One region of the Streptomyces sp. NPDC001843 genome, then DNA from elsewhere that is predicted to be linked to it. Evidence: riboswitches for the same ligand, from Rfam matches in the RefSeq annotation. Region 1 holds a riboswitch; each other region holds the start of a gene.
The links. Region 1 has a riboswitch for cyclic di-AMP ahead of ACFYZQ_RS12025 (C40 family peptidase). Riboswitches for the same ligand answer to the same signal wherever they lie in the genome.
Positions count from the first base shown of each region.

Region 2: linked by a shared signal. The riboswitch ahead of ACFYZQ_RS26175 (peptidoglycan DD-metalloendopeptidase family protein) and the one ahead of ACFYZQ_RS12025 (C40 family peptidase) in region 1 are both predicted to bind cyclic di-AMP.
Region 3: linked by a shared signal. The riboswitch ahead of ACFYZQ_RS19230 (M23 family metallopeptidase) and the one ahead of ACFYZQ_RS12025 (C40 family peptidase) in region 1 are both predicted to bind cyclic di-AMP.
Region 4: linked by a shared signal. The riboswitch ahead of ACFYZQ_RS21680 (NlpC/P60 family protein) and the one ahead of ACFYZQ_RS12025 (C40 family peptidase) in region 1 are both predicted to bind cyclic di-AMP.

Region 1 covers NZ_JBIATQ010000004.1:128,441-135,492, forward strand. Annotated here, with positions in the region: gene ACFYZQ_RS11995 (adenosylmethionine--8-amino-7-oxononanoate transaminase) at 1-796, opposite strand, end outside; gene bioB (biotin synthase BioB) at 789-2,012, opposite strand; gene ACFYZQ_RS12005 (8-amino-7-oxononanoate synthase) at 2,161-3,288, shown strand; gene ACFYZQ_RS12010 (DUF397 domain-containing protein) at 3,348-3,572, opposite strand; gene ACFYZQ_RS12015 (helix-turn-helix domain-containing protein) at 3,582-4,493, opposite strand; gene ACFYZQ_RS12020 (ATP-binding protein) at 4,717-5,175, shown strand; gene ACFYZQ_RS12025 (C40 family peptidase) at 5,288-5,761, opposite strand; cyclic di-AMP (ydaO/yuaA leader) riboswitch at 5,765-5,976, opposite strand; gene ACFYZQ_RS12030 (hypothetical protein) at 6,282-6,590, opposite strand; gene ACFYZQ_RS12035 (ATP-dependent Clp protease proteolytic subunit) at 6,598-7,052, opposite strand, start outside.
Region 2 covers NZ_JBIATQ010000011.1:5,876-12,927, reverse strand. Annotated here, with positions in the region: gene ACFYZQ_RS26195 (MBL fold metallo-hydrolase) at 1-798, opposite strand, end outside; gene ACFYZQ_RS26190 (Glu/Leu/Phe/Val dehydrogenase dimerization domain-containing protein) at 961-2,139, shown strand; gene ACFYZQ_RS26185 (TetR family transcriptional regulator C-terminal domain-containing protein) at 2,195-2,809, shown strand; gene ACFYZQ_RS26180 (SGNH/GDSL hydrolase family protein) at 2,854-3,639, opposite strand; gene ACFYZQ_RS26175 (peptidoglycan DD-metalloendopeptidase family protein) at 3,851-4,753, opposite strand; cyclic di-AMP (ydaO/yuaA leader) riboswitch at 4,758-4,915, opposite strand; gene ACFYZQ_RS26170 (alpha-galactosidase) at 5,222-7,052, opposite strand, start outside.
Region 3 covers NZ_JBIATQ010000007.1:116,897-123,948, reverse strand. Annotated here, with positions in the region: gene ACFYZQ_RS19245 (GNAT family N-acetyltransferase) at 1-651, opposite strand, end outside; gene ACFYZQ_RS19240 (HPr family phosphocarrier protein) at 845-1,126, shown strand; gene ACFYZQ_RS19235 (GntR family transcriptional regulator) at 1,277-1,972, opposite strand; gene ACFYZQ_RS19230 (M23 family metallopeptidase) at 2,196-2,966, opposite strand; cyclic di-AMP (ydaO/yuaA leader) riboswitch at 2,980-3,141, opposite strand; gene ACFYZQ_RS19225 (M16 family metallopeptidase) at 3,390-4,778, opposite strand; gene ACFYZQ_RS19220 (M16 family metallopeptidase) at 4,775-6,187, opposite strand; gene ACFYZQ_RS19215 (DNA topoisomerase (ATP-hydrolyzing) subunit A) at 6,520-7,052, shown strand, end outside.
Region 4 covers NZ_JBIATQ010000008.1:226,019-233,070, reverse strand. Annotated here, with positions in the region: gene ACFYZQ_RS21685 (tellurite resistance/C4-dicarboxylate transporter family protein) at 1-400, opposite strand, end outside; gene ACFYZQ_RS21680 (NlpC/P60 family protein) at 426-1,607, opposite strand; cyclic di-AMP (ydaO/yuaA leader) riboswitch at 1,615-1,768, opposite strand; gene pcrA (DNA helicase PcrA) at 2,021-4,537, shown strand; gene ACFYZQ_RS21670 (peptidoglycan DD-metalloendopeptidase family protein) at 4,574-6,076, opposite strand; gene ACFYZQ_RS21665 (esterase/lipase family protein) at 6,351-7,052, opposite strand, start outside.

The sequences.
Region 1 (7,052 bases):
CCGCCGCGAACAGCGCACCGGTGCGCCCGAAGCCGGTCGCGATCTCGTCGAACACCAGCAGCACGCCGTGCGCGTCGCACGCCTCGCGCAGGGTGCGCAGATACGCGGGGGAGTGGAACCGCATCCCGCCCGCGCCCTGTACCACCGGCTCCACGATCACGGCGGCCACCTCATGGGCGTGCCGCTCGATCAGGTCGTGCAGATGGCCGGCGTAGGCGTCCTCGTACTCCACCGGCGGCGCGTCCGCGAAGACCTGACGCGGCAGCACCCCGCTCCACAGCTCGTGCATCCCACCCTCGGGGTCGCACACGGCCATGGGCTGCCAGGTGTCGCCGTGGTAGCCGCCCCGCCAGGTCAGCAGCCGCCGCTTCTCCGGGCGCCCGAGCGAACGCCAGTACTGCAGGCACATCTTGACCGCGACCTCGACCGACACCGAACCGGAGTCGGCCAGGAAGACGTGCTCCAGCCCCTCCGGCGACATGTCGACAAGGAGCTTCGCGAGGTGCACGGCGGGCTCGTGGGTGAGCCCGCCGAACATCACATGGCTCATCCGACCCAGCTGCTCGCGCGCCGCCTCGTTCAGGACCGGGTGGTTGTAGCCGTGGATCGCCGACCACCACGAGGACATGCCGTCGACCAGTTCGCCCGAGCCGTCGGCGAGCCTGAGCCGCACCCCGTTCGCCGACTCCACGACGAGCGGCTCGGCCCGCCCGGGCATCGGGCCGTACGGATGCCACACGTGCCGCCGGTCCAGCTCCAGCAGCTCCGACACGCTCCGGCCGGGCAGGTCAGGCATTGGGCGCGAGGTCCGTTCCGGCACCCCGGCGGCGGACGGCGACGAGGTCGGTGCGGGGCTCGCCCGCCACCGTGGCCGTCGCTGCGGTGCCGCAGACCCCACCGCCCGCGTGGGAGCCGCAGCCTCCGTCCGCCGCGTGCGAACCGCAGCCCGCCTCCGCGTGCGACCCGCACCCCGCCTCGCCATGGGACCCGCAGTCGCCCCCGGACGCCGCCCGGTGCTCCGGCAGCGTCACCTGGTCGGCGCCCTCCACCTCGAACCCGGCGTCCGCGATCATCTCCAGGTCGGCCTTGCCCGCCTGGCCCTCGCTCGTCAGGTAGTCGCCGAGGAAGATGGAGTTGGCCAGGTGCAGGGCGAGCGGCTGCAGGGTGCGCAGATGCACCTCACGGCCGCCCGCGATGCGCACCTCGACGTCCGGGCAGACGAACCGGACCATCGCCAGGATTCGCAGGCAGCGCTGCGGGGTGAGGTGCCACTCCTTGGCGAGGGGGGTGCCCTCCATCGGGATGAGGAAGTTCACCGGAACCGAGTCGGGGTCGAGCTCGCGCAGCGAGAAGACGACGTCGACCAGGTCCTCGTCGCTCTCACCCATGCCCGCGATGAGACCGGAGCAGGCGGACAGCCCGGCCGCGTGCGCCTTCTGCACCGTGTCCACCCGGTCGGCGTACGTGTGCGTGGTCGTGATGTCCGCGTACGTCCCCTCGGAGGTGTTGAGGTTGTGGTTGTACGCGTCCGCGCCCGCCTCGCGCAGCCGCTCGGCCTGGCCGTCGGAGAGCAGGCCGAGGCAGGCGCACACCTCGACGTCCTCGTTCCGCTCCTTGATCGTCCTGATCGTCTCGGAGACCCGGTCCACGTCCCGGTCCGTCGGACCGCGCCCACTGGCCACCAGGCAGACGCGTTTGGCACCTCCGGCCAGGCCCGCGGCCGCCGCCGCGGAGGCCTCGTCGGGCTTGAGCCAGGTGTACTTCAGGATGTCGGCCTTGGAGCCGAGCCGCTGCGAGCAGTAGGAGCAGTCCTCCGGACACAAGCCGGACTTGAGGTTGACCAGGTAGTTGAGTTTCACGCGCCGGCCGAACCAGTGCCGGCGCACCTTGCCGGCCGCGGCCACCACATCGAGCACGTCTTCGTCGGAGGTGGCCAGTACGGCGAGTGCTTCCTCGCGGGTCGGCAGCTCGCGCCGAAGCCCCTTTTCCACCAGCGTGTTCAGCAGGTCCATGAGGTCCGATCCTGTCCTACGTGACCGCCCCGGGCCAAGGAGAGTTTGCACAACGGAGACTGGTTGCCTGTGTGGGTATTGCCACACGGTGGGCGGTTGGTCGTCCGGCTAGTGTCTGTTCACTGCCTACAAAATCCCCGGAGGAGCCATGGCGTTCGGCTGGATCGACGACCAGGCGGAACTGCGCCGCCGCGCCGGACTGGTCCGGACCCTCAGGCCCCGGGCCGCCGACTCGCCGCTCCTCGACCTCGCGAGCAACGACTACCTCGGTCTGGCCCGCCACCCCGAGGTCACCGAGGGCGCCGCGACGGCGGCCCGGACCTGGGGCGGCGGCTCGACCGGGTCCCGGCTGGTGACCGGCACCACGGAACTGCACGCCGAGCTGGAGCGAGAGCTGGCCGGTTTCTGCGGCTTCGAGGCGGCCCTGGTCTTCTCCTCGGGGTACGCCGCCAACCTCGCGGCGGTCACCACGCTCGGACCGCACGGCTCCCTCATCGTCTCCGACGCGGGCAACCACGCCTCCCTCATCGACGGATGCCGGCTGGCCCGGGGCACCACGCAGGTCGTCGGGCACGCCGATCCCGAAGCGGTGGGCAAGGCACTGGCCACGCACGAGGGGCCCGCGGTCGTCGTCTCCGACACGGTGTTCTCCGTCGACGGTGACGCGGCGCCGCTGTCCGCGCTCGCCGAGACCTGCCGGGCGTACGGCGCCGGGCTGGTCGTCGACGACGCGCACGGCCTGGGTGTGCTGGGCGACGGCGGCCGGGGAGCACCGTACGGGGCCGGACTCGCGGGCGCCGACGACGTCGTCGTCACCGTCACCCTGTCGAAGTCGCTGGGCAGTCAGGGCGGTGCGGTGCTGGGACCGGCACGGGTGATCGACCACCTGGTCAACGCGGCCCGCAGCTTCATCTTCGACACGGGCCTCGCACCCGCGGCGGCCGGAGCGGCCCTCGCCGCCCTCAGGCTGCTGCGCCGCGAGCCGGAACGGGCGGCGCGCTCCCGTGCGGTGGCCGCCGAACTGCACGCACGCCTGACCGCCGCGGGGCTGGAAGCGGTGCGTCCGGACGCCGCGGTCGTTTCCGTGCGTGCCCCGTCCCCGGAGAACGCGGTGCGCTGGGCGGCCGCATGCCGGGCGGCGGGCCTGGCCGTGGGCTGCTTCCGTCCTCCTTCCGTGCCCGACGGCATCTCACGGCTCAGGCTGACCGCACGGGCGGACCTCTCCGGGGCCGAGATCGAACGCGCTGTACGAGTGATCGGCGAGACGCGGCCATGAGTCGGCGTGACACGGCCGTGCATCGCCTGGACGGAAACTGACCGGAAGCGGTCAGCAGGTCACCGGAGCGCGGCGACGAACTCCGCCCAGCTCCCGGGGGAGAAGAGCAGGGCGGGTCCGGCCGGGTCCTTGGAGTCGCGCACGGCGAGCAGTCCGGCCCGGGGACCGGAGTGCGGGCGGGCCGTCTCCACGCAGTTGTTCGCTCCGGTGCTGTAGCTGCTGCGCAGCCACCGCACACCGTGCAGATCGGTACTGGAAGGTACGTTCCGAGGCAGTGCAGACATGGTGCCTCCTTACGCGCCGCCTATCCCGGCGATGTAATCCAGCGAGTCCTCGGGTGAAAGGGCATGGATCTGAAGGGTGTTGAAGGCCTCCGAGTAGGCCCGGAGGTCTTCTTTCCGCTCGAGGTAGAGGCTACTCGTCAAATGGTCGAGAACAACCACGTCCAGATCAGATGTGCTCGGAAATGAGAAGATAACGAAAGGGCCGGTGATACCGATATGCGCCCCGGCGGAGAAGGGCAGCACCTGGAGGCGCACTTGCGGCAGACGCGCCGCCTCCAGGAGCCGCTGAAGCTGCCGCGCCATCACCTCCGGCCCGCCGACCTCCCGCCGCAGCACCGCCTCGTCCAGAACGGCGCTCAGCACCAGCGGCGGATCCGACCGCAGCACGTCCTGCCTGGCCAGCCGCACCTTCACCAGAGCGTCCAGCCGCTCCTCGGCGTCACCGGAGGCACCGGGACCGTCGGTGCCGCCGGTGCCGTCGGGACCGTCGTGGCCTCTTCCGACGGCCGCCCCGGTGACCGCGCGGGCGTACTCCGGCGTCTGCAGCAGTCCCGGGACCACCGATGTCTCCAGGGTGCGCATCTCGCTCGCCTGCGACTCCAGGCTGATGAAGTCACGGTAGGCGGGCGGCAGCACACCGCGGTAGGCGTGCCACCAGTGGTGCCGGCCGCCGACGTCGTCCGACCCGGCCAGCACCAGCAGCAGCTCGCGCTGTTGACGGTCGGTCACGCCGTAGGCGTCCAGGAGTAACCGGACATCGGCCGATTTCACCCCGCTGGCGCCGGTCTCGATCCGGCTCACCTTCGACTGGTGCCAGCCCACGAGACGGGCGGCCTCACCGCTGGTGAGGCCCGCGCCGGTGCGCAGCTCGCGCAGTTCGGCGCCCAGCTTCCGGCGGCGCACCGCGGGACCGTTCTGCATGGGCCACTCCTTACTCGCCATTACTCCGTGCGCGCCGCCCGAATACGGTCTGCCGTCGTAGAGTTCACCGCTTTGAGCGACAGATATATGCATATCTTGGTGGTTCTCACCCGTGACCGGCGCGCTGATGGCAGTCTGGCGACGAAGCACCAGTGCGGGACCGTACTCGAACCCATCCGCTCCGTGTCGGACTGCGGTCCCGTGGGAAAGGGACGACGTCGCCATGGCGGACCATCTGGAAGCATCCATCACTCTGCCGAGCGATCCAGCCTCGGTTTCCGCTGCCCGCAGCTATGTGGTGGGCATCCTGGCGGAATGGGGGCTTCAGCCGGACACCGGCGTCTGCGACACCGTCCGGCTCATCGTCTCCGAGCTCGCCACCAACGCCGTACAGCACACCTTCGGGCAGTCGCCCACCTTCACGGTGGCCCTCGCGCTCGACCGTGACGAGCAGCTGCGCGTCGGTGTCACCGACAGCCACCCCCGCTTCCCGAAGCGGCTGCCCGCCGCCGTGCAGCAGGACAACGGCCGCGGCATGGTCATCATCCGCTGGCTGACCGCCGAGTGCGGCGGCAGGCTCAGGGTGCGGCCCACCCGCGAGGGAGGCAAGACGGTCTTCGTCGAACTGCCGTGGGCGGTCCCGGCGAGGCCGGTCACGGCAGGGGGGCAGCAGGAGCCCTAGGGGGTCCCGTACGGGTCCGTACGGGTCCGTACGGGTCCGTACGGGGCCGTAGGGGTCCGCACGGTTCCGGGTGTGGCCCTGTGCCCGGGACCGTGCGGCGCGTGACCGCGGGTCAGCTCACCCGGCCGTACCAGACGCTCTTCGTCCAGATCTTCTGCAGCTTCACGACATCCCCGGTCTTCGGGGCGTGCCAGATCTTCCCCTTCCCGGCGTAGATGCCGACGTGGTAGACGTTCGAGCCCGAATGGAAGAAGACCAGGTCTCCGGCCTTGCGGTGGCTGGCGGAGATGTGGTGGGTCTTGTTGTACTGCTGGGCTGCCGTCCGCGGCAGCTTCTTGCCCGCCTTCTTGAACGAGTACAACGTGAGGCCGGAGCAGTCGAACCTGCCGGGACCGGTGGCCCCCCACTTGTACGGTGCGCCCTTCTTGGACGCCGCGACCTGGAGCGCCTTCGTCGCCGGAGTCGTGGCAGCGGCGTCGGTGGCGACACCGGGAACGACTATCGAGCCGCCGACGGCGGCGATGGCGAATGCCGAGGCCGTGCCGGCCCGGGCCATGAGCGACGGGACACGATTGAGCGCAGTCATGCGCAACCCTTCGTCAGCCGCCTGTGAAGGATGACCTGTCGGATTCGGGCTGGCGAAGTTGCCCGGCCGCGTTGCCGCGGCTTCACCCCAAGGGCTGCTCGGAGACGGACGGCTGTCCGTTCCGGCGACCCGTCTTGCCTGGGTCCTCCACTCCTGCCGATCCACTCCTGTCGACCGGTCATCCGGGCGGCGGCAGGACTCGGCGTCCGCCCGGATCGCCCCGCCGCTTTGGCGGGGTCTTGTCGTCAGTCAGGGATCTTCGCCCACACCTGTCCGAAAAACCCAACGGAACCGAGTATTTGTGGTGTTACTCACCACTCAGCCGTTCGGGTGGACGGGCTCGTGTTCGAGTCCCTGCCGGGACAGCGGCGCACCCTCCGACCAGGGTCGAAGCTCCTCCCGGCGCTCTTCGGCCGGGCGGTTCGCGCAACTTCGAGGGCCCTGGAAAAGGATGCGCTGCTAGTCCGAACGTGGGTACGTCCTTTGGGCCGTTTCGACTCAGTCGCGAGCGCGCAAGCTCTCAACCGGTGCCGTCCGGGGGCACGGTGACGCGCGCGGTGCGGCGCTCGCCGTCCAGCACCCTCAGCGCCCGCGCCAGGGTGGCCTCGTGCAGCTCCGTCTCGCCACGGCTGTGCATCAGCGCCAGCGCGTCGCGCAGTTCCACCGCCTTGCGCACCAGCGCCTGGGCGGCCCGCAGTCCGCTGTAGGTGTGGCCGTGCCGCGCCGGATTGACCCGGCCCAGCAGGTCGGCAGCCTCCAGGTAACGGTCGATCAACTCGCCCTCGGCCCGGGTCAGGGCCGGCAACGGCGGAAGTTCCGGTGGCAGCATCGGCGGCTCACCCCGCGTCCGGGGTGACGGTGCGCGAGGACTTGCGGCTGGGGACGACCCCGTCCACCAGCCCGTACTCCAGAGCGCCCCGGGCGTCCAGCACCAGGTCCCGTTCGAGGTCGGCGTCGACCCGCTCAGGATCGCGGCCGGTGTGGCGAACGAGCATGTCCTCCAGCAGGCCGCGCATCCGGACCAGTTCGTCCGCCTGGATGGCGAGATCGCTCGGCTGACCCCGCGTCGGCTCGGGCAGCGACGGCTGCTGGAGCACCACCCGCGCGCCCGGCAGCGCGAACCGTTTGCCCGGTGTGCCCGCGGCGAGCAGCACCGCGGCTGACGAGCCCGCCTGTCCCAGGCAGATCGTCTCCACGTCGCAGCCGACGTACCGCATGGTGTCGTAGATCGCCGTCATCGCGCTGAACGAGCCGCCCGGGGAGTTGATGTACAGCGAGATGTCCCGGTCGG
Region 2 (7,052 bases), on a different contig from region 1:
GTGGTCGGCGCCGATGCCCTTGAAGCCGTCGAAGTATCCGGTGTCGCCGCTGTGATAGATCCGGTGCTCGGGGCCGGCGACGGCCCAGGAGGCCCAGAGGGTGTGCTGGGTGTTGCGCAGGCCGCGGCCGCAGAAATGGCGGGCGGGGGTCGCGGTCAGGGTGAGGCCGCCGACCTCGGTCGCCTCGTGCCAGTCCAGCTCCCGCAGCCGGCCCTCGGACACGCCCCACTGTTCGAGGTGGGCGCCGACACCGAGCGGGACGGCGAAGAGGGTGTCCGTCCCGGCCAGCGCCTTGATCGTCGGCATGTCCAGATGGTCGTAGTGGTCGTGGGAGATGACCACGACGTCGACCGGGCCGAGCGCGGCCAGGGGCAGCGGCACCGGGTGCAGCCGCTTGGGTCCGGCGAACGGGAACGGGGAGCATCGCTCGCCCCAGACGGGGTCGAACAGCACGCGCTGTCCGTCGATCTCCGCGAGCACGCTGGAATGCCCCATCCAGGTCAGCCTGAGGCCGGTGGCGGGCGGCTTGGCGAGGTCGGCGACGGTGGTGGGGTGCACCGGAACCGTGCCCTGCGGGGAGCGCCGGGGACGGGTCTCCTTGTCGAAGAAGACCTTCGCGAAGTCCAGGGTGGAACCGGAGGGCCGGGTCCGGGCGGTGCCTCCGGGGTTCTGGAAGACGCCGTCCTTGAAGTGGGGCGATCTGCGGATGCGCGCGAGGCGCTCACCGCCGGGGTCCGCGCCGAAGGCCGCGGGCCGCAGCGCGCGGAGCCCGGAGCTCAGGGAACCCAATCCGGTCACGGTACCTCCAGGTGGAGTCGGCGAGGTCATCCATTATGGTCGGCCGCCCCGGCGACCGGGGACGGCCGGGGTCCGGTTCCGCTTGCCCGCCCACCGGAGCCCCGATACTGTCGGACACTTCCCCCGTACTGACCAGCTGTTCAGTAGCCTCCAGGAGCCCGTATGACGCCCCCCCTGATGTCGTTGGTCTGGACGGACCACGTCACCGGACGCCAGGGTTTCCTGGTCGTCGACCGGCTGGTGCGGGGCGTGGCCAGCGGGGGCCTGCGGATGCGGCCCGGCTGCACCCTCGAGGAGGTGACCGGGCTCGCCCGCGGCATGACGATGAAGGAGGCCCTGCACTACGACCCGGGGAGCCGGTACGTACCGCTGGGCGGCGCCAAGGGAGGCATCGACTGCGATCCGCGGGACCCGGGGGCGTACGGGCTGCTGGTGCGCTACCTGCGTGCGATGCGGCCGTACATCGAGAGCTGCTGGACCACGGGCGAGGACCTCGGTCTCACCCAGGACCTGGTCGACCGGGCGGCGGCCGAGGCGGGGTTGGTGTCGTCCGTGCAGGCCGTGTACCCGCTGCTCGACGACGAGGCGGCGGCCCGGCGGCGGCTGGCGGAGGCCTTCGCCGTCGAGGTGGACGGCATCGGCCTGGACGAACTGGCGGGCGGCTGCGGGGTGGCCGAGTCGGTGCTCGCCGCCCTGGACCGGACCGGGGTGCCCCGCGCGGGGACTCGGGTGGCGGTGCAGGGGCTGGGCACCATGGGCGGGGCGACGGCGCGTTTCCTCGCGCGCGCGGGTCTGCGGATCGTGGCCGTCGCGGACATCAAGGGAACGATCGCGAATCCGGCCGGCCTGGACGTCGAGGCGCTGCTCGCCGCGCGGGACGCGTACGGCACCGTGGACCGCGCCGTGCTGCGGCCCGGCGACCGTGAACTGCCCGGCGGGGCCTGGCTGTCCGCCGAGGCGGAGGTGCTGGTGCCGGCGGCGGTGTCGTACGCGATCGACGCGGCCGACCAGGACCGGATCACCGCACGCTGGATCGTCGAGGCGGCCAACATGCCGGTGCTGCCGGAGGCGGAGGAGGCGCTGTCCGCGCGTGGGGTGACCGTGCTGCCGGACGTGGTGGTCAACTCCGGCACCAACGCCTGGTGGTGGTGGACGCTGTTCGGGGACGTCGGCCCGGACGCGGAGGAGGCGTTCGCCCACATCCGGCGTTCGATGCGCGCCCTGGTCGATCTGATGCTGGCGCGCGCGGAGGCCGAAGGGACGACTCCCCGGGCCGCCGCGCACGCCATCGTGGCCGACCGGCTGCCGGTGATCACGGAACGTTTCGGGTGGTACCGCTGACCGGACGGCCGGACCGTGTCGCTGCGGCGCCCGGGCGACCGATTAGGGTGACCGCGTGGCGAGAGTGCGGTTGAGCGTGGCGGAACGGCGGGGGGAACTGCTGCGGGCCGCCGTCGAGCAGATCGAGGCGCGGGGTGTGGCGGCGGTGCGGATCGCCGACGTGGCCTCGGCGCTCGGCGTGAGCAACGCGCTGGTGCTGTACCACTTCTCGACGAAGGAGAAGCTGGTCGCCGCCGCCTTCGCGCACGCTGCCGAGGGCGATCTGGCGCATCTGCGGGGGCTGCTGGGGCGCCGTACCTCCGCGCTGCGCCGACTGCGGGCCGCCGTGCGCTGGTACGCGCCCACCGGTCAGGCCAAGGGCTGGCGGCTGTGGATCGAGGGCTGGGCGGTGGCGCTGCGCGAGCCCGCCCTGCGGGAGGTCACCCGGGATCTGGACCGGCAGTGGAAGGCGGCGATCGCCGAGGTCATCGCCGAGGGTGTCGACGCGGGAGAGTTCGTCTGCCCGGACCCGGCCGCCGCGGCCCTGCGCCTGACGGCTCTGCTCGACGGCCTCGCCGTCCAGTTGACCTCCTACGCGGGCGCGGTGCCCCGGTCCCGGACCCAGGAGTGGGTCGACGAGGCACTGGCCCGCGAACTGGGGGTGTCACGGGAGGCGTTGACCGGGCGTTAGCGCTCCGGGCGGGGCGGCGCCGCCGGCCCCGCCCGGAGCCCCGGTCAGGCCACCGAGGCGATGCGCGTCCTGATGTCGTCCGGGGACAGCGCGCCCTTGGCCGTCACATGATCGCCGGAGGACTCCCCGCGCAGACGGCGGCCGATCCACGGGACCAGGTACTCGCGGGCCCAGTGCACGTCGTCGCGGCGGATGTCGAGGGCGCCCCGGGCCGGGAGCGGGGGCCAGGGCTGCTCCGGGTCGGCCGGGACCTCGAGGCCGAGCACCTGGCCCGCGCGCAGGGCCACGCGCGTGTGCCCCTCGGGTGAGAGGTGCAGCCGGTCGTGGTCCCAGGCCCGCCGGTCCTGGACGGCCCTCAGGGACCACAGGTCGAGGACGGGACAGCCGTACCGGTCGGCGATGGCCCGGACATGGCCGTTGTACGTGGCGATCTTGCCGCGCAGATGCTTGAGCACGGGCACGCCACGGGTGTCGAAGCCGGTCGTCACCATGACCGTGCCGGCGACGGAGGCGAGCTGTGCCACCGCCAGCTCGAAGCGCTCGGCCACCTCGTCGGGATCGGTGCCGGGGCGGAGGATGTCGTTGCCGCCCGCGCAGAAGGACACCAGGTCCGGGGCGAGTTCGACGGCTCGCGGGAGCTGTTCGGCCACGATCTGGTCGAGCAGCCTGCCGCGTACCGCGAGGTTGGTGTACCTGAAGTCGCCCTCGGGCCGCCGGTCCGCGAGCAGCACCGCGAACCGGTCGGCCCAGCCGACGAACGCCCCGTCGGGGCCAGGGTCGCCCACGCCCTCGGTGAAGCTGTCCCCCACCGCCACGTACGACCCGATCACTGATCTGTTGTCACTCTTCGAATCGTCTGCCACATCGGACCATGATTCACCTTCCGATGTGACCTACGCGACCGTAATAAAGGCTTGACGGGCGGTGAGATAACCCACTTCGCCGACATGCGCCAGACGGGAATACGCCAACACGGGACGCACCGAAGGCCGGACCCGGGGATCGGGGGTCCGGCCTTCGGCGACCTGAGCGGCCCGTGGATCAGGCGACGGCGACGCCGTGCGAGCGGAGGTAGCCGACCGGGTCCACGTCCGAGCCGTAGTTCGGGGTGGTGCGGATCTCGAAGTGCAGGTGCGGGCCGGTCACGTTGCCGGTCGCGCCGGAGAGACCGAGCCGCTGCCCCACCGTCACCGTCTGGCCGGCCGAGACGGAGATGGAGGACAGGTGGCCGTACTGCGCGTAGTGGCCGTCGGCGAGCCTGATCACGACCTGGTTGCCGTAGGCGCCGCCCCAGCCGGCGGAGACGACCGTGCCAGCCCCCACGGCCTTGACCGGGGTGCCGGTCGGGACGACGAAGTCGACGCCCGTGTGGTAGCCGCTGGACCACATGCCGCCCGGCACGTGGTAACCGGTTCCTATGGTGGCGCCCACGACCGGGAGGGTGAAGCCGGTGGAGGCGGCCGACGCCACGGAGGACCGCGTGTCCGAGCGGGTCGCGGACCGGGGCGTGGACTGCGAGGCGGAGGGTCGGGTGGACGTGGCGGACTCGGTGCCGGTGTGCGCGGCCCGCTTGCCGATGCTCAGCTTCAGACCGGGGTGGATCAGCGAGGGATCGCTGCCGACGGCCTCGCGGTTGTCCGCGTAGAGCCGGTGCCAGCCGCCGCTCACGTTCTGCTCGTCGGCGATCTTCGAGAGGTAGTCACCGGCCCGCACCGTGTAGGTGTGCACGCCCGACCGGGCCGCGGAGGTCTCCTTCTGGGCCACCGGCACGGCCTGGACGGCCCCCTTGGGGGCGGACTCCTTGGCGGTGGACGCCGTGGCGGCATGGGCGCCGCCGGCTCCCATGAGGGGCAGGGCCAGCGCGGCGCCGCCGGTTCCGGCGACGGCGATCGAGCGGGTGAAACGCCGGTTCTTGGGACGGCGGTGCTTACCCTTCGCGGGCATGGCGAGTTCCTCTCCGGCGCCTGCGAGGTGAGCTGTCGGGTTCGGACTGGAGCTGCCCGGCCGCGCGCGGCGCGGCTTCACCCCGAGCCGTTCCGGAGACCGGAACAGGCAGTGTTGCCTGGTGGGTCCCCCGCTCCTGCCGTGCACGGGTGAGTGTCTGCGGGCCCCGGGCGGCGGCAGGATTCGGCGTTCCGTCCGGAGTGGTGGCGAAGGTAAGCGAGCGGGGCGCGAACGGACAAGCGAGTGGTTCCCGTCGACCGCGTTTGGCTTGATCCGTTTTGGGTAACCCCTGTCACCCTCCGTGAGCCCCCTCCGGGGTCACTCTTCAATTCCCCGGAAATCCCTACCGATTACGTGGACATGACGCGTGACGGACAGTCATGGATATGACGCTCCTCACGGAACGTACCTCCATGACCCTCTATTTCAGGCCTGGTTACCACAAAGAGCCCAATTGGGGCACAAGCATCAGATGCGGCGCAGGCGGACAACGGCCGCATCCAGATCGCCACGCAGGCGGGTGTCCAGTCCATGGTGCAGCAGCACGGCACCTCGGTGGACTTCGCCCGTTTCGCGGCATTCGTACGACGCCGTCGGATCGAGGCCGCGCAGCCGCACCGCCGGGACCGGCTCGCCGTACCGCTGCGCCTGGAGCCACGCCAGCACGACCGACTCGTCCCCGAGGGTGTACTGCACCGCGCTCAGCCCGCCCTCCGGCGGTCGCAGCCGGTACAGGTCGCCCTGCTGCACGACCGGGCGGATCTCCTTGTACAGCTCCACCCACTGGCGTGCCTCGGCGAGTTCCTCCTCCGTCCACTCAGAGAGGTCGCCGCCGACGCCAAGCACCCCGGCCATGGCGCTCACGAACCGGAAGCGCAGGCTGCTGACCCTCCCGTTGAGCTGGGTGTTCGGACTGTCGGTGACCCAGGCGGCCATCACCCGCGCGGGGTGGATCTGACTGAAGCCGTGCTGGATGGCGAGCCGGTCCAGCGGGTCGGTGTTGTCGGAGGTCCACACCTGGTCCGTGCGGCTCATCACGCCGAGGTCGATCCGGCCGCCGCCGCCCGAGCAGGACTCGAACGCCACACCGGGATGCGCCGCCCGCAGCCGGTCGAGGAGCGCGTAGAAGGCGCGGACGTGGTCCACCCACAGCCGCTGCGGATACGGCTCGCCCGGCCACCCGGCGTCGGTGAAGCAGCGGTTGAAGTCCCACTTCACATAGTCGACGGGGGCGCTGGACAGGAGGCCGTCCAGCTGCTGCCAGAGGTACTCCTGGACGTCCTCGCGGGCGAGGTTGAGGACGAGCTGGTTGCGGAACTCCGTCCGCTCGCGCCCGGATTGGTACTGCACCCAGTCGGGGTGGGCCCGGTACAGGTCACTGTCCGGGTTGACCATCTCCGGTTCGACCCAGATGCCGAACTGCATACCGAGGGCGTGCACATAGTCCGCGAGCGGCTTCAGGCCGTTCGGGAAGCGGTCGGGGTTGGGCGTCCAGTCGCCGAGCCCGGCCCGGTCGCTGGTACGGGCGCCGAACCAGCCGTCGTCGACCACGAACAGCTCGACACCGATCGCGGCGGCCCGCCGGGCGAGGGTCGCCTGCTGCTCCTCGGAGATGTCGAAGGTGGTGGCCTCCCAGGAGTTGAACAGGACGGGCCGGTCCCGGTCCGCGTCCGGGATGACGTGGGCCCGCTGGTAGGCGTGCCAGGCGCGGCTGGCGCCGCCGAAGCCGCCGTCGCTCCACAGGCCCGCGAAGACGGGCGTGGTGTAGGACTCCCCCGGCGCCAGCGTCAGCAGGCCCGAGTCGTCGTAACCGGCGCCGCCGGTGATCTGGACGCGCGCGTCCGGAAGTTGGGAGACCGCGATCCGCCAGGACCCCGACCAGCCGAGGGCGCAGCCGTAGACCTCGCCGTGCTCCTCGCCGGCGTCGGTGTGCAGGGCGACCCAGGGCAGGTGCTGGTGGCCGGTGTGACCGCGGCGGCTGCCGATCACCTTGTCGCCGTACGTGAGCGGGGCGCTGGTCAGCAGGGACTCGGCGGCCCAGCGGCCGTGCAGCTGGGACAGTCGCCAGCCGTCCCGGTCGGGCAGGGTCCAGGTGGCCGCGTCGGCGCGCAGCAGCTCCACACGCGCGTCCCCCTCGTTGCCCACGGTCACCCAGCGCTCGAGGACGTCCCCGCGCATCCGGTAGTGCAGCGTGAGCGACACCCCGTCGTCCCTGAAGCGCAGCCGCAGCTCGTCGCCCTCGGCGTCGTACGCCTCGAAGGCCCACTCGGTGCCGCGCCGCTCGTCGGTGCGCACGGAC
Region 3 (7,052 bases), on a different contig from region 1:
CGCCCCGGGCACCAGCAGCCGCCGGACCGAGCGCGCCTCGGCGCGCTGCTCCCGCGCGTACTGGACGGCGAGCGAGCGGTCGGTGGGTTCGAGGTCGAACTCCAGGCGTACGACGCCGTCTTCGAAGCTGCGTTTCTGGGTGTACCCGGCGTCCGTGAACACCTTGATCATCTTGGTGTTGGCGGGGAGCACCTCGGCGGCGAAGCGGCGGATACCGCGCTCGCGCGCGACGGCCCCGATGTGTTCCAGCAGGGCGGAGGCGACCCCGCGGCCCTGGTGCGCGTCCTGCACCAGGAAGGCGACCTCGGCCTCGTCGGAGGGCGCGGAGGCGGGCATGCCGTCGGCGTCGATGCGGTCATAGCGTACGGTGGCGATGAACTCGCCGCCGACCGTGGCCGCGAGTCCCACCCGGTCCACAAAGTCGTGGTGCGTGAAGCGGTGGACGTCCTTGGCGGACAGGCGCGGGTACGGAGCGAAGAAGCGGTAGTACTTCGACTCGTCCGAGACCTGTTCGTAGAAGCTGACCAGCCGGTCGGCGTCATCGACGGTGATGGGCCGGATGCGCGCGGTGCCGCCGTCGCGCAGCACCACGTCCGCCTCCCAGTGGGCGGGGTACTCGTGCCGGTCCTGCCGGTCCGCCGGGGTCTGCATGGGCCCCAGAGTACGGCTCGCGTCCGACAACGGCGCGAGGCAGTCTGTGGAGGACGGCGTCGGATCGAGGCCGCGATCCGACGCCGGCTCCGGACGGGACGAAGCACCGTCCGGGGATGCTTCGTGAATATGGGAAACTGGTCTAGACAACAGAGCGGTCTAGGCAACACCGAGAACTGAAGGGCAGCAACACATGGCTGAGCGCCGCGTCAACGTCGGCTGGGCCGAGGGCCTCCACGCCCGCCCCGCCTCCATCTTCGTCCGAGCCGCCACGGCCGCAGGCGTGCCGGTGACGATCGCCAAGACCGGCGGCACTCCGGTCAACGCGGCCTCCATGCTGGCCGTCCTCGGCCTCGGCGCCCAGGGCGGCGAGGAGATCGTCCTCGCCTCCGACGCCGAGGGTGCGGACGCCGCCCTGGACCGTCTGGCGAAGCTGGTCTCCGAGGGGCTCGAGGAGCTGCCCGAGACCGTCTGAGCCCCGGACCGCACAGAACGGCGGAGCCGCGTCGCCCCTTTCGGGCGGCGCGGCTCCGCCGTTTCTCCGGGAATTCCGGAGCGCACCACGAATTCGGGCAGGGGGAAATACACCTCGCCGAATTACCCTTCTTTGTATACGGCGCCCGTGTTAATGCCGCAGGCTCGACATGTTTACGGCTTGTTGCGAAGTCCTCACACGTTCCGGGCGGTCGGCGGTACCCGGGAAACGCAGCCGGTGGGCGGCCGTCGCCCGCTCGGTGTGCAGCGCCGTGATCGCCCGCGCGCGCTCGCCGTCGCCGCGCGCCACCGCGTCCACGATGGCGCCGTGCTCCGCCCAGGACTCCACCGGGTCGGCGGGTGCCTCCACCGCGTACATCCAGGCGATCTTGTGCCGCAGCTGGGTGAGCACGGAGGTCAGTGCGTGGCTGCCGGACGCCTGGGCGAGCGTCTCGTGGAACCAGCCGCCCAGGGAGCGCAGATCCTCGCTGCTGCCCCTGCGGGCCCGCTCCTGCCCCAGTCTCACCAGGCCGCGCAGCACCTTGAGGTGGGCCTCCGTGCGCCGCTGGGCGGCGCGGGCGGCGCCGAGCGGCTCCATCAGCACGCGCATCTCCAGCAGGTCGGCGGCCTCCTGCTCGGTCGGTTCGGCGACGCACGCGCCCGCGTGCCGCCGGGTCACCACGAAGCCCTCGGCCTCCAGGGTGCGCAGGGCCTCGCGGACGGGGACGCGCGAGACGCCGTAGCGGCGGGCGAGGAGTTCCTCGGTGAGCCGGCCGCCGCGCTCGTAGACACCGGCCACGATGTCGTCCCGGATCGCCGTGCATACCGAGTGCGCCGGAATACGCATACCGACCTCCGCCAATAATCCCCGTGAAACGCCGCCGATTGGCGCCCGTTCCGTGACTCTATTGCAATGGGCGGGAATTTCCGACGGCGGGTCGGAATCCATGGAGTTTTTTTGGACAGCGGAGGCCTGCACGGAGGCGCGGAAACCACGAAAGCCCCGGCTGTGGGGCCGGGGCTTCGGGTGGGGGGTGGAGCTTGGGGGATCTTGGGGGGGCGATCCCGGGTCAGACGTTCACGCCGTGCTTGCGGAGGTAGGCGATGGGGTCGACGTCCGAACCGTAGTCGGGGCCGGTGCGGGCCTCGAAGTGGAGGTGCGGCCCGGTGGTGTTGCCGGTCGAGCCGGACAGACCGATCTGCTGGCCCGGGGTGACCTTCTGGCCGACCGAGACACCGATGGACGACAGATGGCCGTACTGGGTGTACATGCCGTCGGCCATCTTGATCACGATCTCGTTGCCGTACGCCCCGCCCCAGCCGGTGGACACCACGGTGCCGGAGCCGACCGCGTGGACGGCGGTGCCGCTCGCGGCGTGGAAGTCGATACCGGTGTGCGAGCCGGACGACCACAGGGAGCTGCTGGCCTGGTAGCCGGTGGAGACGTACGAGCCGGTGATCGGCGCGACGAACGCGTTCAGCCGCTTGCGCTCGGCCGCACGGGCCGCCCGCGCCTTGGCCTCCTGGGCCGCCTCGCGCGCCTTCTGCGCCTGCTCGGCGGCCTTCTTGCGCGCGGCCTCCTCGGCCGCCTTCCGCTCGGCGGCCTCCTTCTGGGCGTCGGCCTGGGCGTCGATCTGCTGGGGCACCGAGTCGCTGATGGTGATGACCGGGGTGAGGGCGGTCTGCTCGGGTGCGGGCGCGGGCTCGGCGGCGAGCGCCGGAGCGGCGAGGGTGCCGATGGCGCCCGTGGTGGCGAGGGCCGCGACGCCCGCGGCGCGGGCGGTGGTGCGGTGCATCCGGCTGGGACGGCGGTGCTTCCCGGTGGCGCGGGTGAACGCCATGAAGTGGCTGGTCCTTTCCTTCCTTCTCGCCTACCGGGTTAGCTGACGGGTTCGGAGCAGGAAGGTCTCCTACGGGCCCCCTCGCGGTGTGCGCGGGCGTCCGATTCACCCCAAGGGACGGTGGGTCCCCGGCTCCCCTGGCTCGCGCCGTACGGGGACTCGGCGATGACTGTCCGGTGCCGCGGATGCGGCGCGATGCCTGACGAACAGCCCGGATGACGCTAAGCGGCGCACCTTTCAATCCTCAAACGCAACACGGTTTTTGTAGCGCATCCCACAGGGCAGACAGGCAACCTCTGCCCCAATTCGGACATCCTGCAGAGACTTCGGAAACACCGCGGGACCCTGGCGATCCATCGGTCACCAGGGCCCCACGCGCGCGTGCCGCTGTCGCACGGCTGCCGGGCTTGCCGGCCTTGCCGGTTACTCGGCGGCCACGACGGAGACCTCGCCGACGCCGAGCGCCTCGACCGGCTCCTTGATCTGTGCCGCGTCTCCGACCAGGACCGTCACCAGCCGGTCCACCGGGAAGGCGTTGACGACCGCCGCGGTGGCCTCCACCGTGCCGGTCGCGGCGAGCTGCCGGTACAGCGTCGCCTGGAAGTCGTCGGGCAGGTGCTGCTCGACCTGGTCGGCCAGCGTGCTCGCCACGGCGGCCGCCGTCTCGTACTTCAGCGGCGCCACCCCGACGAGGTTCTGCACGGCCACGTCGCGCTCCGCGTCGGTGAGCCCCTCCGCGGCGAGCGTGCGCAGCACCGTCCACAGGTCCTGCAGCGCGGGACCGGTGTTCGGGGTGTCCACCGAGCCGCTGATGGCGAGCATCGAGGCGCCCTCGCCCTCGGGGCCGGACCTCAGGACCTGGCCGAACGCGCGCACGCCGTAGGTGTAGCCCTTCTCCTCGCGCAGCACACGGTCCAGGCGGGAGGTGAGGGTGCCGCCGAGGCAGTAGGTGCCGAGCACCTGGGCGGGCCACACCCGGTCGTGCCGGTCGGGGCCGACACGGCCGATGAGCAGCTGGGTCTGGACGGCGCCCGGACGGTCGACGATGACGACGCGTCCGGTGTCGTCGGCGGTCACCGGCGGCACCGGGCGGGGCTGGGCCAAGGAGCCCTGCCAGACGCCCAGGGTCTCGCCGAGCAGCGCGTCCAGATCGATGCCGGTCAGGTCACCGACCACCACGGCGGTGGCGGTGGCGGGCCGCACGTGCCGGTCGTAGAAGGCGCGGACGGCCGCCGAGTCGATCTTGGCGACGGTGTCCTCGGTGCCCTGGCGCGGCCGGGACATGCGCGAGGTCGCCGGGAAGAGCTGCCGCGACAGCTCCTTGGCGGCGCGGCGGGAGGGGTTGGCCAGCTCGTGCGGGATCTCGTCGAGGCGGTTGCGCACCAGCCGCTCGACCTCGCCGTCGGCGAACGCGGGCGCCCTGAGCGCGTCGGCCAGCAGCCCGAGCCCCTTGGCCAGGCGGGAGGCCGGGACCTCCAGGCTGAGGCGGACGCCGGGGTGGTCGGCGTGCGCGTCGAGCGTGGCGCCCGCCCGCTCGAGCTCGGCGGCGAACTCCTCGGCCGAGTGCTTGTCGGTGCCCTCGGAGAAGGCCCGGGCCATGATCGTGGCGACGCCGTCCAGGCCGGCCGGCTCGGCGTCCAGGGGCGCGTCCAGGAGCACCTCGACGGCGACGACCTGCTGGCCGGGGCGGTGGCAGCGCAGGACGGTCAGGCCGTTGTCGAGCGCGCCGCGCTCGGGGGCCGGGAACGCCCACGGCCTGGCCTCGCCCGCCTGGGGCTGCGGGTGGAACTCCATAGCGGCGAGCTCGCTCACTTGCCGGCCTCCTCGTTCGCGTTCTGGTCGGCGTCCGCTTCCACGGTGGCCTCGGACTCCGGGTCCTCGGGTACGTCCACGTCCTCGGTCTCCTCGGCGGCCTCCGCGGAGACCGGCTCGTAGACGAGCACCGCGCGGTTGTCGGGGCGCAGGCGGGCCTTGGCGACCTCCTGGACCTCCTCGGGGGTCACCTCGAGGACACGCTGGACGGCCGTGAGGGCGAGCTGCGGGTCGCCGAAGAGGACCGCGTACCGGCACAGTTCGTCGGCGCGGCCAGCGACCGTGCCCAGCCGGTCCAGCCACTCGCGCTCCAACTGGGCCTGGGCGCGCTCCATCTCCTCGGGCGTGGGGCCCTCTTCGGCGAACCGGGCGAGCTCCTCGTCGATCGCGCTCTCGATGACCGGCACCTCGACGTCGCCGGAGGTCTTCACGTCCAGCCACCCCAGGGAGGGCGCCCCGGCCAGCCGCAGCAGCCCGAACCCGGCCGTGACCGCCGTGCGGTCCCGTCGTACGAGCCGGTTGTAGAGGCGGGAGGACTCGCCGCCGCCGAGGACGGTGAGCGCCAGGTCGGCCGCGTCGCACGCGCGCGTACCGTCGTGCGGGAGCCGGTAGGCGGCCATCAGGGCGCGCGCCGGGACCTCCTCCACGACGACCTCACGCAGCTGCTCGCCGATGACCTCCGGCAGCGAGCCGTCGCGCGGCTGGGGCTTGCCGTCGTGGGAGGGGATGGAGCCGAAGTACCGCTCGATCCAGGCGAGGGTCTGCTGGGGGTCGATGTCCCCGACGACGGAGAGGACGGCGTTGTTCGGCGCGTAGTAGGTGCGGAAGAACGCGCGCGCGTCCTCCAGCGTCGCCGCGTCCAGGTCCGCCATGGAGCCGATCGGCGTGTGGTGGTACGGGTGGCCTTCGGGATAGGCCAGGGCGGTCAGCTTCTCGAACGCGGTGCCGTACGGGACGTTGTCGTAGCGCTGCCGGCGCTCGTTCTTGACGACGTCCCGCTGGTTCTCCATGGACTCGTCGTCGAGGGCGGTCAGCAGCGAGCCCATGCGGTCGGCCTCCAGCCAGAGCGCGAGCTCGAGCTGGTGGGCGGGCATGGTCTCGAAGTAGTTGGTGCGTTCGAAACTGGTGGTGCCGTTCAGCGAGCCGCCGGCGCCCTGCACCAGTTCGAAGTGACCGTTGCCCTTCACCTGCCCGGAGCCCTGGAACATCAGGTGCTCGAAGAGGTGAGCCAGACCGGTACGTCCCTTGACCTCGTGGCGGGAGCCGACGTCGTACCAGAGGCAGACCGCCGCGACGGGGGTCAGGTGGTCCTCGGAGAGCACCACGCGCAGACCGTTGGCCAGCCGGTGCTCGGTCGCTGTCAGGCCCCCGGAGCCTGCCTCGGCCGTGGTCGTGTGACCCATGGGCATGTACGTCCCTTCGCTCGCGGAGGCGGTCGTGAAACCGCGGTGTTCCTGCCGGTCCTGCCACCATATGCAAGCGTGCGCACGCCGGGCGAAGTTCCCGCGAGACGTACGCCGACAGCGGATCGCGTAGCCTGCGGGCAGCCCTGCCGCGGACGGGGCCTGTCCGGTACTCCCCCGGTGGCCGGACCGGACCGCCCGGCACCGGGTCACGGCCCGCGCTGTCAGTGCCGCGGTCCACAATGGTCAGCGTCATATCCCGTCAATCGCTTCAGCAAGAGCGAGCCGAAGGGTGAGCGACCCGTAGGCGAGCGACCAGAAAAGAGGAGCCGGCAGCGATGGCCCGCCGCAGCACGAAGACCCCGCCGCCCGACGACTCGTACGAGGAGAGGATCCTCGACATCGACGTCGTGGACGAGATGCGTGGCTCCTACCTCGAGTACGCGTACTCGGTCATCTACTCGCGTGCCCTGCCGGACGCCCGCGACGGACTCAAGCCCGTGCACCGCCGCATCGTCTACCAGATGAACGAGATGGGCCTGCGTCCCGAGCGCGGGTACGTGAAGTGCGCCCGCGTCGTCGGCGACGTCATGGGCAAGCTCCACCCGCACGGCGACGCGTCGATCTACGACGCGCTGGTGCGCATGGCGCAGCCCTTCTCCATGCGCGTGCCCCTGGTGGACGGCCACGGCAACTTCGGCTCGCTGGGCAACGACGACCCGCCGGCCGCCATGCGGTACACCGAGTGCCGGATGGCCGCGGCGACCAGCCTGATGACCGAGTCGATCGACGAGGACACGGTCGACTTCGTCCCCAACTACGACGGCCAGGAGCGGGAGCCGCTCGCCCTCCCCGCCGCCTTCCCGAACCT
Region 4 (7,052 bases), on a different contig from region 1:
ACGCCGTCCCCGGCATGCGCCGCCCCCAGTGCCGTACGACGGGGGCGAGCAGTACGGGCCAGAGCACGGCCGCCAGCGCGAGCAGCGCCTCGGCCAGGACCTGTCGGCCGAGCAGCGAGAACCGGGTCCCCAGTACCGCGGTGCCGGCGACGGCGGTGAGCGCACCCGGCGTCTCCGCCTCCGCCGCCCACCGCTCCCGTTCGAACACCAGTCGGGCGGCGAAGGCCGCCGCGAATCCCAGCCAGGCGGCACACGCCACCCCGAGGGCGATCCGTGACAGCACCGCGTGGCCCGCGAGCAGCAACCCCACCGACACGATCCCCGTCGCCATCACGGCGGCACCACCCGCCGGTGAACGCCGGGCCCACCAGACGTGCAGGGGTGAGGAGGAGCCGGGCATGGGCCGATGCTAGGGGCCCGGTGGCTCAGGCCGGTCGCACCACGCTGTGGATGATCGATTCGCCGTCGTAGTAGATCGACTCCTCGCGGACGTATGCGCCGGGCTTGGGGGCGTGGATCATCATGCCGTTGCCGATGTAGATGCCGACGTGGCTGATGTCGTCGTAGAAGAAGATCAGATCACCGGGCTGGGAGTCGGCGAGCGAGACCGTCGTGCCGGCGTCGACCTGGTCGTAGGTGGTGCGCGGCAGACTGACGCCGGCGGCCCTCCAGGTGGCCTGGGTCAGGCCGGAGCAGTCGTAGGAGCCCGGACCGGTGGCGCCCCAGACGTACGGCTTGCCTATCTGCGCACGGGCGAACTCGATCGCCTTCGCGGCCTTGGTGGCGTACGAGGACGACGAGCCCGTGGACGTCGAAGGGGGGGTGGAAGGGGCCGTGGAGGGAGGCGTCGAGGGGGACGCGGTGGCGCCGGTGTCCTGCTCGGCCGCACGTTCGGCCGCCTGCTGCTTCGCGAGCTCCGCCGCCTTGCGCGCGGCCTCCTCCCGCTTCTGCTTCTCGATCGCCGCCAGCCGGGCCTTCTCCTGGGCCGTCAGCGTGGACAGCAGCTCGCGCGCGGTGGCGAGCTTCTTCTGGACGGTGGCCTTGGCGGTGTGCAGCTCGTTCTGCGACTCGGTCAGCGTCTCGAGGCTCGCCGTGGCCTCCTGTCGCTTCCTCGTCGTCGCGGACTGCTCGGTGACGTAGTCGTCGACCGCGCCCTTCTCCCGGGAGGTCAGCCGGTTCATCAGCTGGGTCTGGTCGAAGTAGTCCTGCGGGGTGTCCGCGAGCAGGAAGGTGGCGGTGTCGGGGGCGGCGGCCCCGGTCCGGTACTGGGCCGCGGCGAACGAGCCCAGCTTCTCACGTGCCTTGTTGAGCTTCTCCGTGCGCTTGGCGACCTCGTCGAGGAGGGTGTCGACCCGTCTGCGCTGCTTGCCGGTGTTCTCCTTGGCCGCGTTGTACTTGTCGGTCGCCGACTCCGCCTGGCGGTAGAGGGAGTCGACCTTCTTCTCGACCTCCTCCAGGCTCGGCCTGCCGTCGGCGGCTGGGGCGGCGGGGGCGGCGTCGGCCGGCTGGGAGAGCAGGGCCACGGAGGTGAGAGCGGCGGTGGCGAGGGCGGGCTTGCGGATTCCCGCGACTCCCGTACCCGAGGAACGCTTGCGGTGCGACGCCAACGGAGGCGACTCCTTCCAGTGTTCCGCCTACCGGGTTAGCTGTCGGGTTCGGGCGGGTGGTTCGGAAGGGTTGCCCTACGGTCCTCGTCCTTGCGGGAGAACGGACCGATTCACCCCAGGTCTCGGTGTGGGTCCCCGGCTCCGGCTGGCGTGGGGGCGCGCGCCGGACTCGACGGAGGCCGCGCGGCCCGGCGACGTTCGCCGGTGGGGGTCGTGCGGCCTGCCAGGCACGGTAGCCAACTCGTGTGGCTCATGTGAAGGTTGATGCACGTTATGCCCGATAGATCTTATGATTTACGTAAGGGTTTCCGTCCGCGTGACGGTGTCGCTCCGGACCGTGAGTGAAGGGCGGACCGGTCATCTTTCCGGGGCGGCGGCCGGTTGTCGGTGGCGCGCCCTAGACTCGGAGAGCGATGAGCAGCCTCTTTGACGACAGCTTCCTGGCGGACCTCCAGGCCCCTCGCGGGCACGCGGAGGAGCCCCCGCCGCCGCCCGAGGACGATCACGCTCCGGAACCGGTTCCGGACGATCTGTTCGGCGGGAAGTTCGACGTGCCGCCGGACCGATGGGGGTCCCCCCGCTCGAGCGAAGCCGAGAGTGGGGGAGAGTACTACCGGAACGGCGCCCCCCGCCCGGCCGTCGACGCGGCCGCGCTCCTGGAGGGGCTGAACGAGAACCAGCGCGCCGCCGTCGTCCACTCCGGCTCCCCACTGCTCATCGTGGCCGGCGCCGGGTCCGGCAAGACCCGTGTGCTCACCCACCGCATCGCCCACCTGCTCGGCGAGCGGGGCGTCCACCCCGGTCAGATCCTGGCGATCACCTTCACCAACAAGGCCGCCGGCGAGATGAAGGAGCGCGTCGAGCAGCTCGTCGGCCCGCGCGCGAACGCGATGTGGGTGATGACCTTCCACAGCGCGTGCGTGCGCATCCTGCGCCGGGAGAGCAAGAAGCTCGGCTTCACTTCGTCGTTCTCGATCTACGACGCCGCCGACTCCAAACGCCTGATGGCCCTGGTCTGCCGCGACCTGGACCTCGACCCGAAGCGCTTCCCGCCGAAGTCCTTCAGCGCCAAGATCTCCAACCTGAAGAACGAGCTGATCGACGAGGAGGACTTCGCCGCCCAGGCGGCCGACGGCTTCGAGAAGACCCTCGCCCAGGCCTACGCCCTCTACCAGTCGCGGCTGCGCGAGGCCAACGCCCTCGACTTCGACGACCTGATCATGACGACGGTCAACCTGCTCCGCGCCTTCCCGGACGTCGCCGAGCACTACCGCCGCCGCTTCCGCCACGTCCTCGTCGACGAGTACCAGGACACCAACCACGCCCAGTACGCCCTCGTGCGCGAGCTCGTCGGCACCGCCGAGCACCCGGTGGACGTGCCGCCCGGCCCGGACGACCTCCAGCCCGCCGAGCTGTGCGTGGTGGGTGACGCCGACCAGTCGATCTACGCCTTCCGCGGCGCGACGATCCGCAACATCCTCCAGTTCGAGGAGGACTACCCGGACGCGACGACGATCCTGCTGGAGCAGAACTACCGCTCCACCCAGACGATCCTCTCCGCGGCCAACGCGGTCATCGAGCGCAACGAGTCCCGCCGCCCCAAGAACCTGTGGACCAACGCCGGCACGGGCGCCCGCATCACGGGGTACGTGGCCGACACCGAGCACGACGAGGCGCAGTTCGTCGCCGAAGAGATAGACCGCCTCACGGACGCCGGCGAGGCCAAGGCGGGGGACGTCGCCGTCTTCTACCGCACCAACGCCCAGTCCCGTGTCTTCGAAGAGGTCTTCATCCGCGTCGGCCTGCCCTACAAGGTCGTCGGCGGTGTCCGCTTCTACGAGCGCAAGGAGGTCCGGGACGTCCTGGCCTACCTGCGGGTCCTCGCCAACCCGGAGGACTCGGTGCCGCTGCGTCGCATCCTCAACGTGCCCAAGCGCGGCATCGGCGAGCGCGCGGAGGCGATGATCGACGCCCTCTCCCAGCGGGAGAAGATCAGCTTTCCGCAGGCGCTGAAGCGGGTCGACGAGGCGTACGGCATGGCGGCGCGGTCGACGAACGCGGTGAAGCGGTTCAACGTGCTGATGGAGGAACTCCGTACGATCGTCGAGTCCGGCGCGGGCCCGGCGACCGTCCTGGAAGCCGTCCTCGAACGCACCGGGTACCTGGCCGAGTTGCAGGCCTCCACCGACCCGCAGGACGAGACCCGCATCGAGAACCTCCAGGAACTCGCGGCCGTGGCGCTCGAATTCGAGCAGGAGCGCGGCGAGGGCGAGTCGGTGGGCCTGTCCGACTTCCTGGAGCAGGTCGCCCTGGTCGCCGACTCCGACCAGATCCCGGACGAGGAGGACGGTGACGGCGTCATCACGCTGATGACGCTGCACACCGCCAAGGGCCTGGAATTCCCGGTGGTGTTCCTGACCGGTATGGAGGACGGCGTCTTCCCGCACATGCGTGCCCTCGGCCAGACCAAGGAGCTGGAGGAGGAGCGGCGCCTGGCGTACGTCGGCATCACGCGCGCGCGGGAACGGCTGTATCTGACCCGCTCGGCGATGCGCAGCGCGTGGGGCCAGCCGTCGTACAACCCGCCCTCCCGCTTCCTGGAGGAGATCCCGCCCGCCCATGTGGAGTGGAAGCGGAAGGGAGCGGCGGCCCCGATGTCCTCCGGGCCGGCCTCCGGCGTGGCGGCCTCGCTGTCGTCGTCCCGCTCGCGCTCCTCGGCGGCGGGCGCTTCCGGCTTCGCCACACGCCGGACCTCGGAGAAGCCGGTGGTCGCCCTGTCCGTCGGGGACCGGGTGACGCACGACCAGTTCGGGCTCGGCACGGTGGTGGCGGTGAAGGGCGCGGGCGCCAACGCCGAGGCGTCGATCGACTTCGGAGACACCAAGCCGAAGCGGCTGCTGCTGCGCTACGCGCCGGTGGAGAAGCTGTAGGAGCGTCAGGGTCCCGGGGGCCGGGCCCCCGGGAGCCTACGTCGGGTCAAGCCCGTGGCTGCGCAGCCACGGCAGCGGGTCTATGGGCGCTCCGCCGGCCGGCCGGACCTCGAAGTGCAGGTGCGGGCCGGTGGAGTTGCCGGAGTTCCCGGAGTACGCGATCTGCTGCCCGGCTTTGACGATCGTCCCGGAGGGAACCTGGTACCTGGAGAGGTGGCAGTACCAGGTCTGCGTGCCGTCCTTCGCCGTCAGGATCAGCATGTTGCCGTAGGCACTGTTCCACTTCGTCGTCACGGTGCCGTCGGTCGCCGCCATCACCGGCGTCCCGTACGAGACAGGGAAGTCGATGCCCGTGTGCACCGACATCCAGTTCACTCCCGCCTGGCCGAAATAGGCGCTGAGCCCTTTCTGCGTGACCGGGAGGACGTACTTGGGGCGCAGCCGCTCCTTGCGGGCGGCCTCCGCGATCGCCTTCTTCTTCTGGGCTTCCTGCTGGGCCTTGAGGTCGATGCGTTCCTGGGTCCGGCTGGCCCGGTCCGCGAAGTCGTCGGCGCCCGCGGAGAGGGTCCTGAGCTGGCTGTCCAGCTTGCTGTTGGCGACGGACGGTTTCACCGCATGGGCGTCCGAAGCGGTGGCCGTGGTGTCCTTGCCCCCGTCGTCGGTCAGGCTACCGACGGAGGCGGCGGCGATCCCCGCCACTCCCATCACGCACACCGAGGGCACGGCGACGGTCAGCAGCGCGGAGCGCTTGGGAGGACTCTTGCGGCGGGAACGGGCCGCGCTGCGGGAACCCGGCCGGGGCGAGGCCGGGACGATCTCCTCCTGGCCGTCGAGCAGCGGGGCGACGGTGGGCAGTTCGCCGGTGGCGGCCGGATCGCCGTCCTCGGCGACGGGCTCCTCGGCGGCCTCCTGGTACGGGAGCTGCTCGAAGGTGGCGGTCGCCTGCTGGTCGAAGGGCTGCTCGAAGGACTCGGGCCGCTGCTCGGGATCGGTGGCCGCGGCGGTGCCGTCGGAGTTCCACTGCGTGGCGTCGTACGCGCCGGTGTCGAAGGCCTGTGTGCCCCACTCCCACTGCTGGGTGAGGTCGGCGCCGGCCGCGGACTGGTCGGGCTGGAGCCAGGCGCCCGCGTCCCACTGGCCGCTGACGTCGGGGGACGTGGCCTGGTGCGGGATGCCGACCAGCGGCTGGTGGCCGGTGGTCCAGGCGGTGGCGTCGTAGGCACCGGAGTCGTAAGTGGCGTGGCTCTGGCCGGTGTACGGGTCGTAGTGCCCGCTCTGGTGGCCACCGGTCGTCCACTGCGTCGTCTCGTACGCGCCGGTGGTGTGGTCCTGGCCAGGGAGGCTGCCGAAGAGCGGGTCGGACTCGAAGGCCGCGGTGGTGTGGGTGCCGGTCTGCAAACCGGTGGCGCCGTACCCGTCGTACGTGGTGAAGTCGCCGTACTGGGTTTCCTGGCCGCCGTGGGTCGCGTAGTGCCCAGAGGCGGCGTCGGAAGCCGGAGCCGGGGTGGTCATCGCCCCCGACGGGTCACGGTCGTTCACCAACTTCTCTTTCGCCTCGACAACAGGGGCTGGCAGAGCAGTGCGGCGACTGTACCCGGCGGTACGCGGGCGCGACAATCTTCGGCCGGTTTCAGGCTCGCAGGAAACGGGCATTCGGCCGTGTTTCGGCGGACGATGGACGCGGGTTTGGCTTTGTGTTCGAAGAATGTTCGACGTTGAGTGGCTCTTTCCCTGGGCAAACGAGCCGTCCGGAAGGGTAAATGGGCCCTCCGGACGGCTGTCGGACCGCTCGGCATCCTGGGTCAGGACGAGATCAAGAAGCGACCGTGAGGCCGTTCCGGCGTTTCTCGGCCCCCGCCACCGGCTGTTCGCTGTCGAGGGCCTGCCGTATCCCTGCCGCGACGGCCGGGTGCACCGGCAGGGCGAGATGTCCGATCCCGGTCACCGGCACGTTCATCGCCATCAGGTCGGGGTGATCGATGCGGGCGGTCTCCAGCGGGTCCATCAAGGAGTCGAGGTCGCTCCAGAAGCTCACGAAATACGTGCGGCAGCCGGGTGCCGGGCGCGTGAGTTCCTCGATCAGCTCCGAGTCCGGGCGCATCTGGCGCACGATCGGGTGCGCGTTCGCCAGCGGGGCGACCCGGGTGCCGCCGTGCGGGCTGCCCAGCGTCACGAGCGTACGGACCCGGTGGTCACCGCCGAGCCGCTGCACGTAGTAACGCGCGATGAGTCCGCCGAGGCTGTGGCCCACCACATCGACCCGGGGGCTGCCGGTCCGTTCGCAGACCTCCTCTATGTGCCGGCCCAGCAGCTCCGCCGCGACACGGATGTCCCGGGTCAACGGCGAGTAGTTGAGCGACAGGACCCGCTGCCTGCCGTGCCGGAGGAGACTGCGGCGCAGCAGTACGAAGACCGAGCGGTTGTCGACGAAGCCGTGCAGCAGGACGACCGGGGGCCGCTCCTGGACGGGCAGCTTGGCGCCGCCGCCCTGCGCCGGCACGACCGGGGAGCGGCG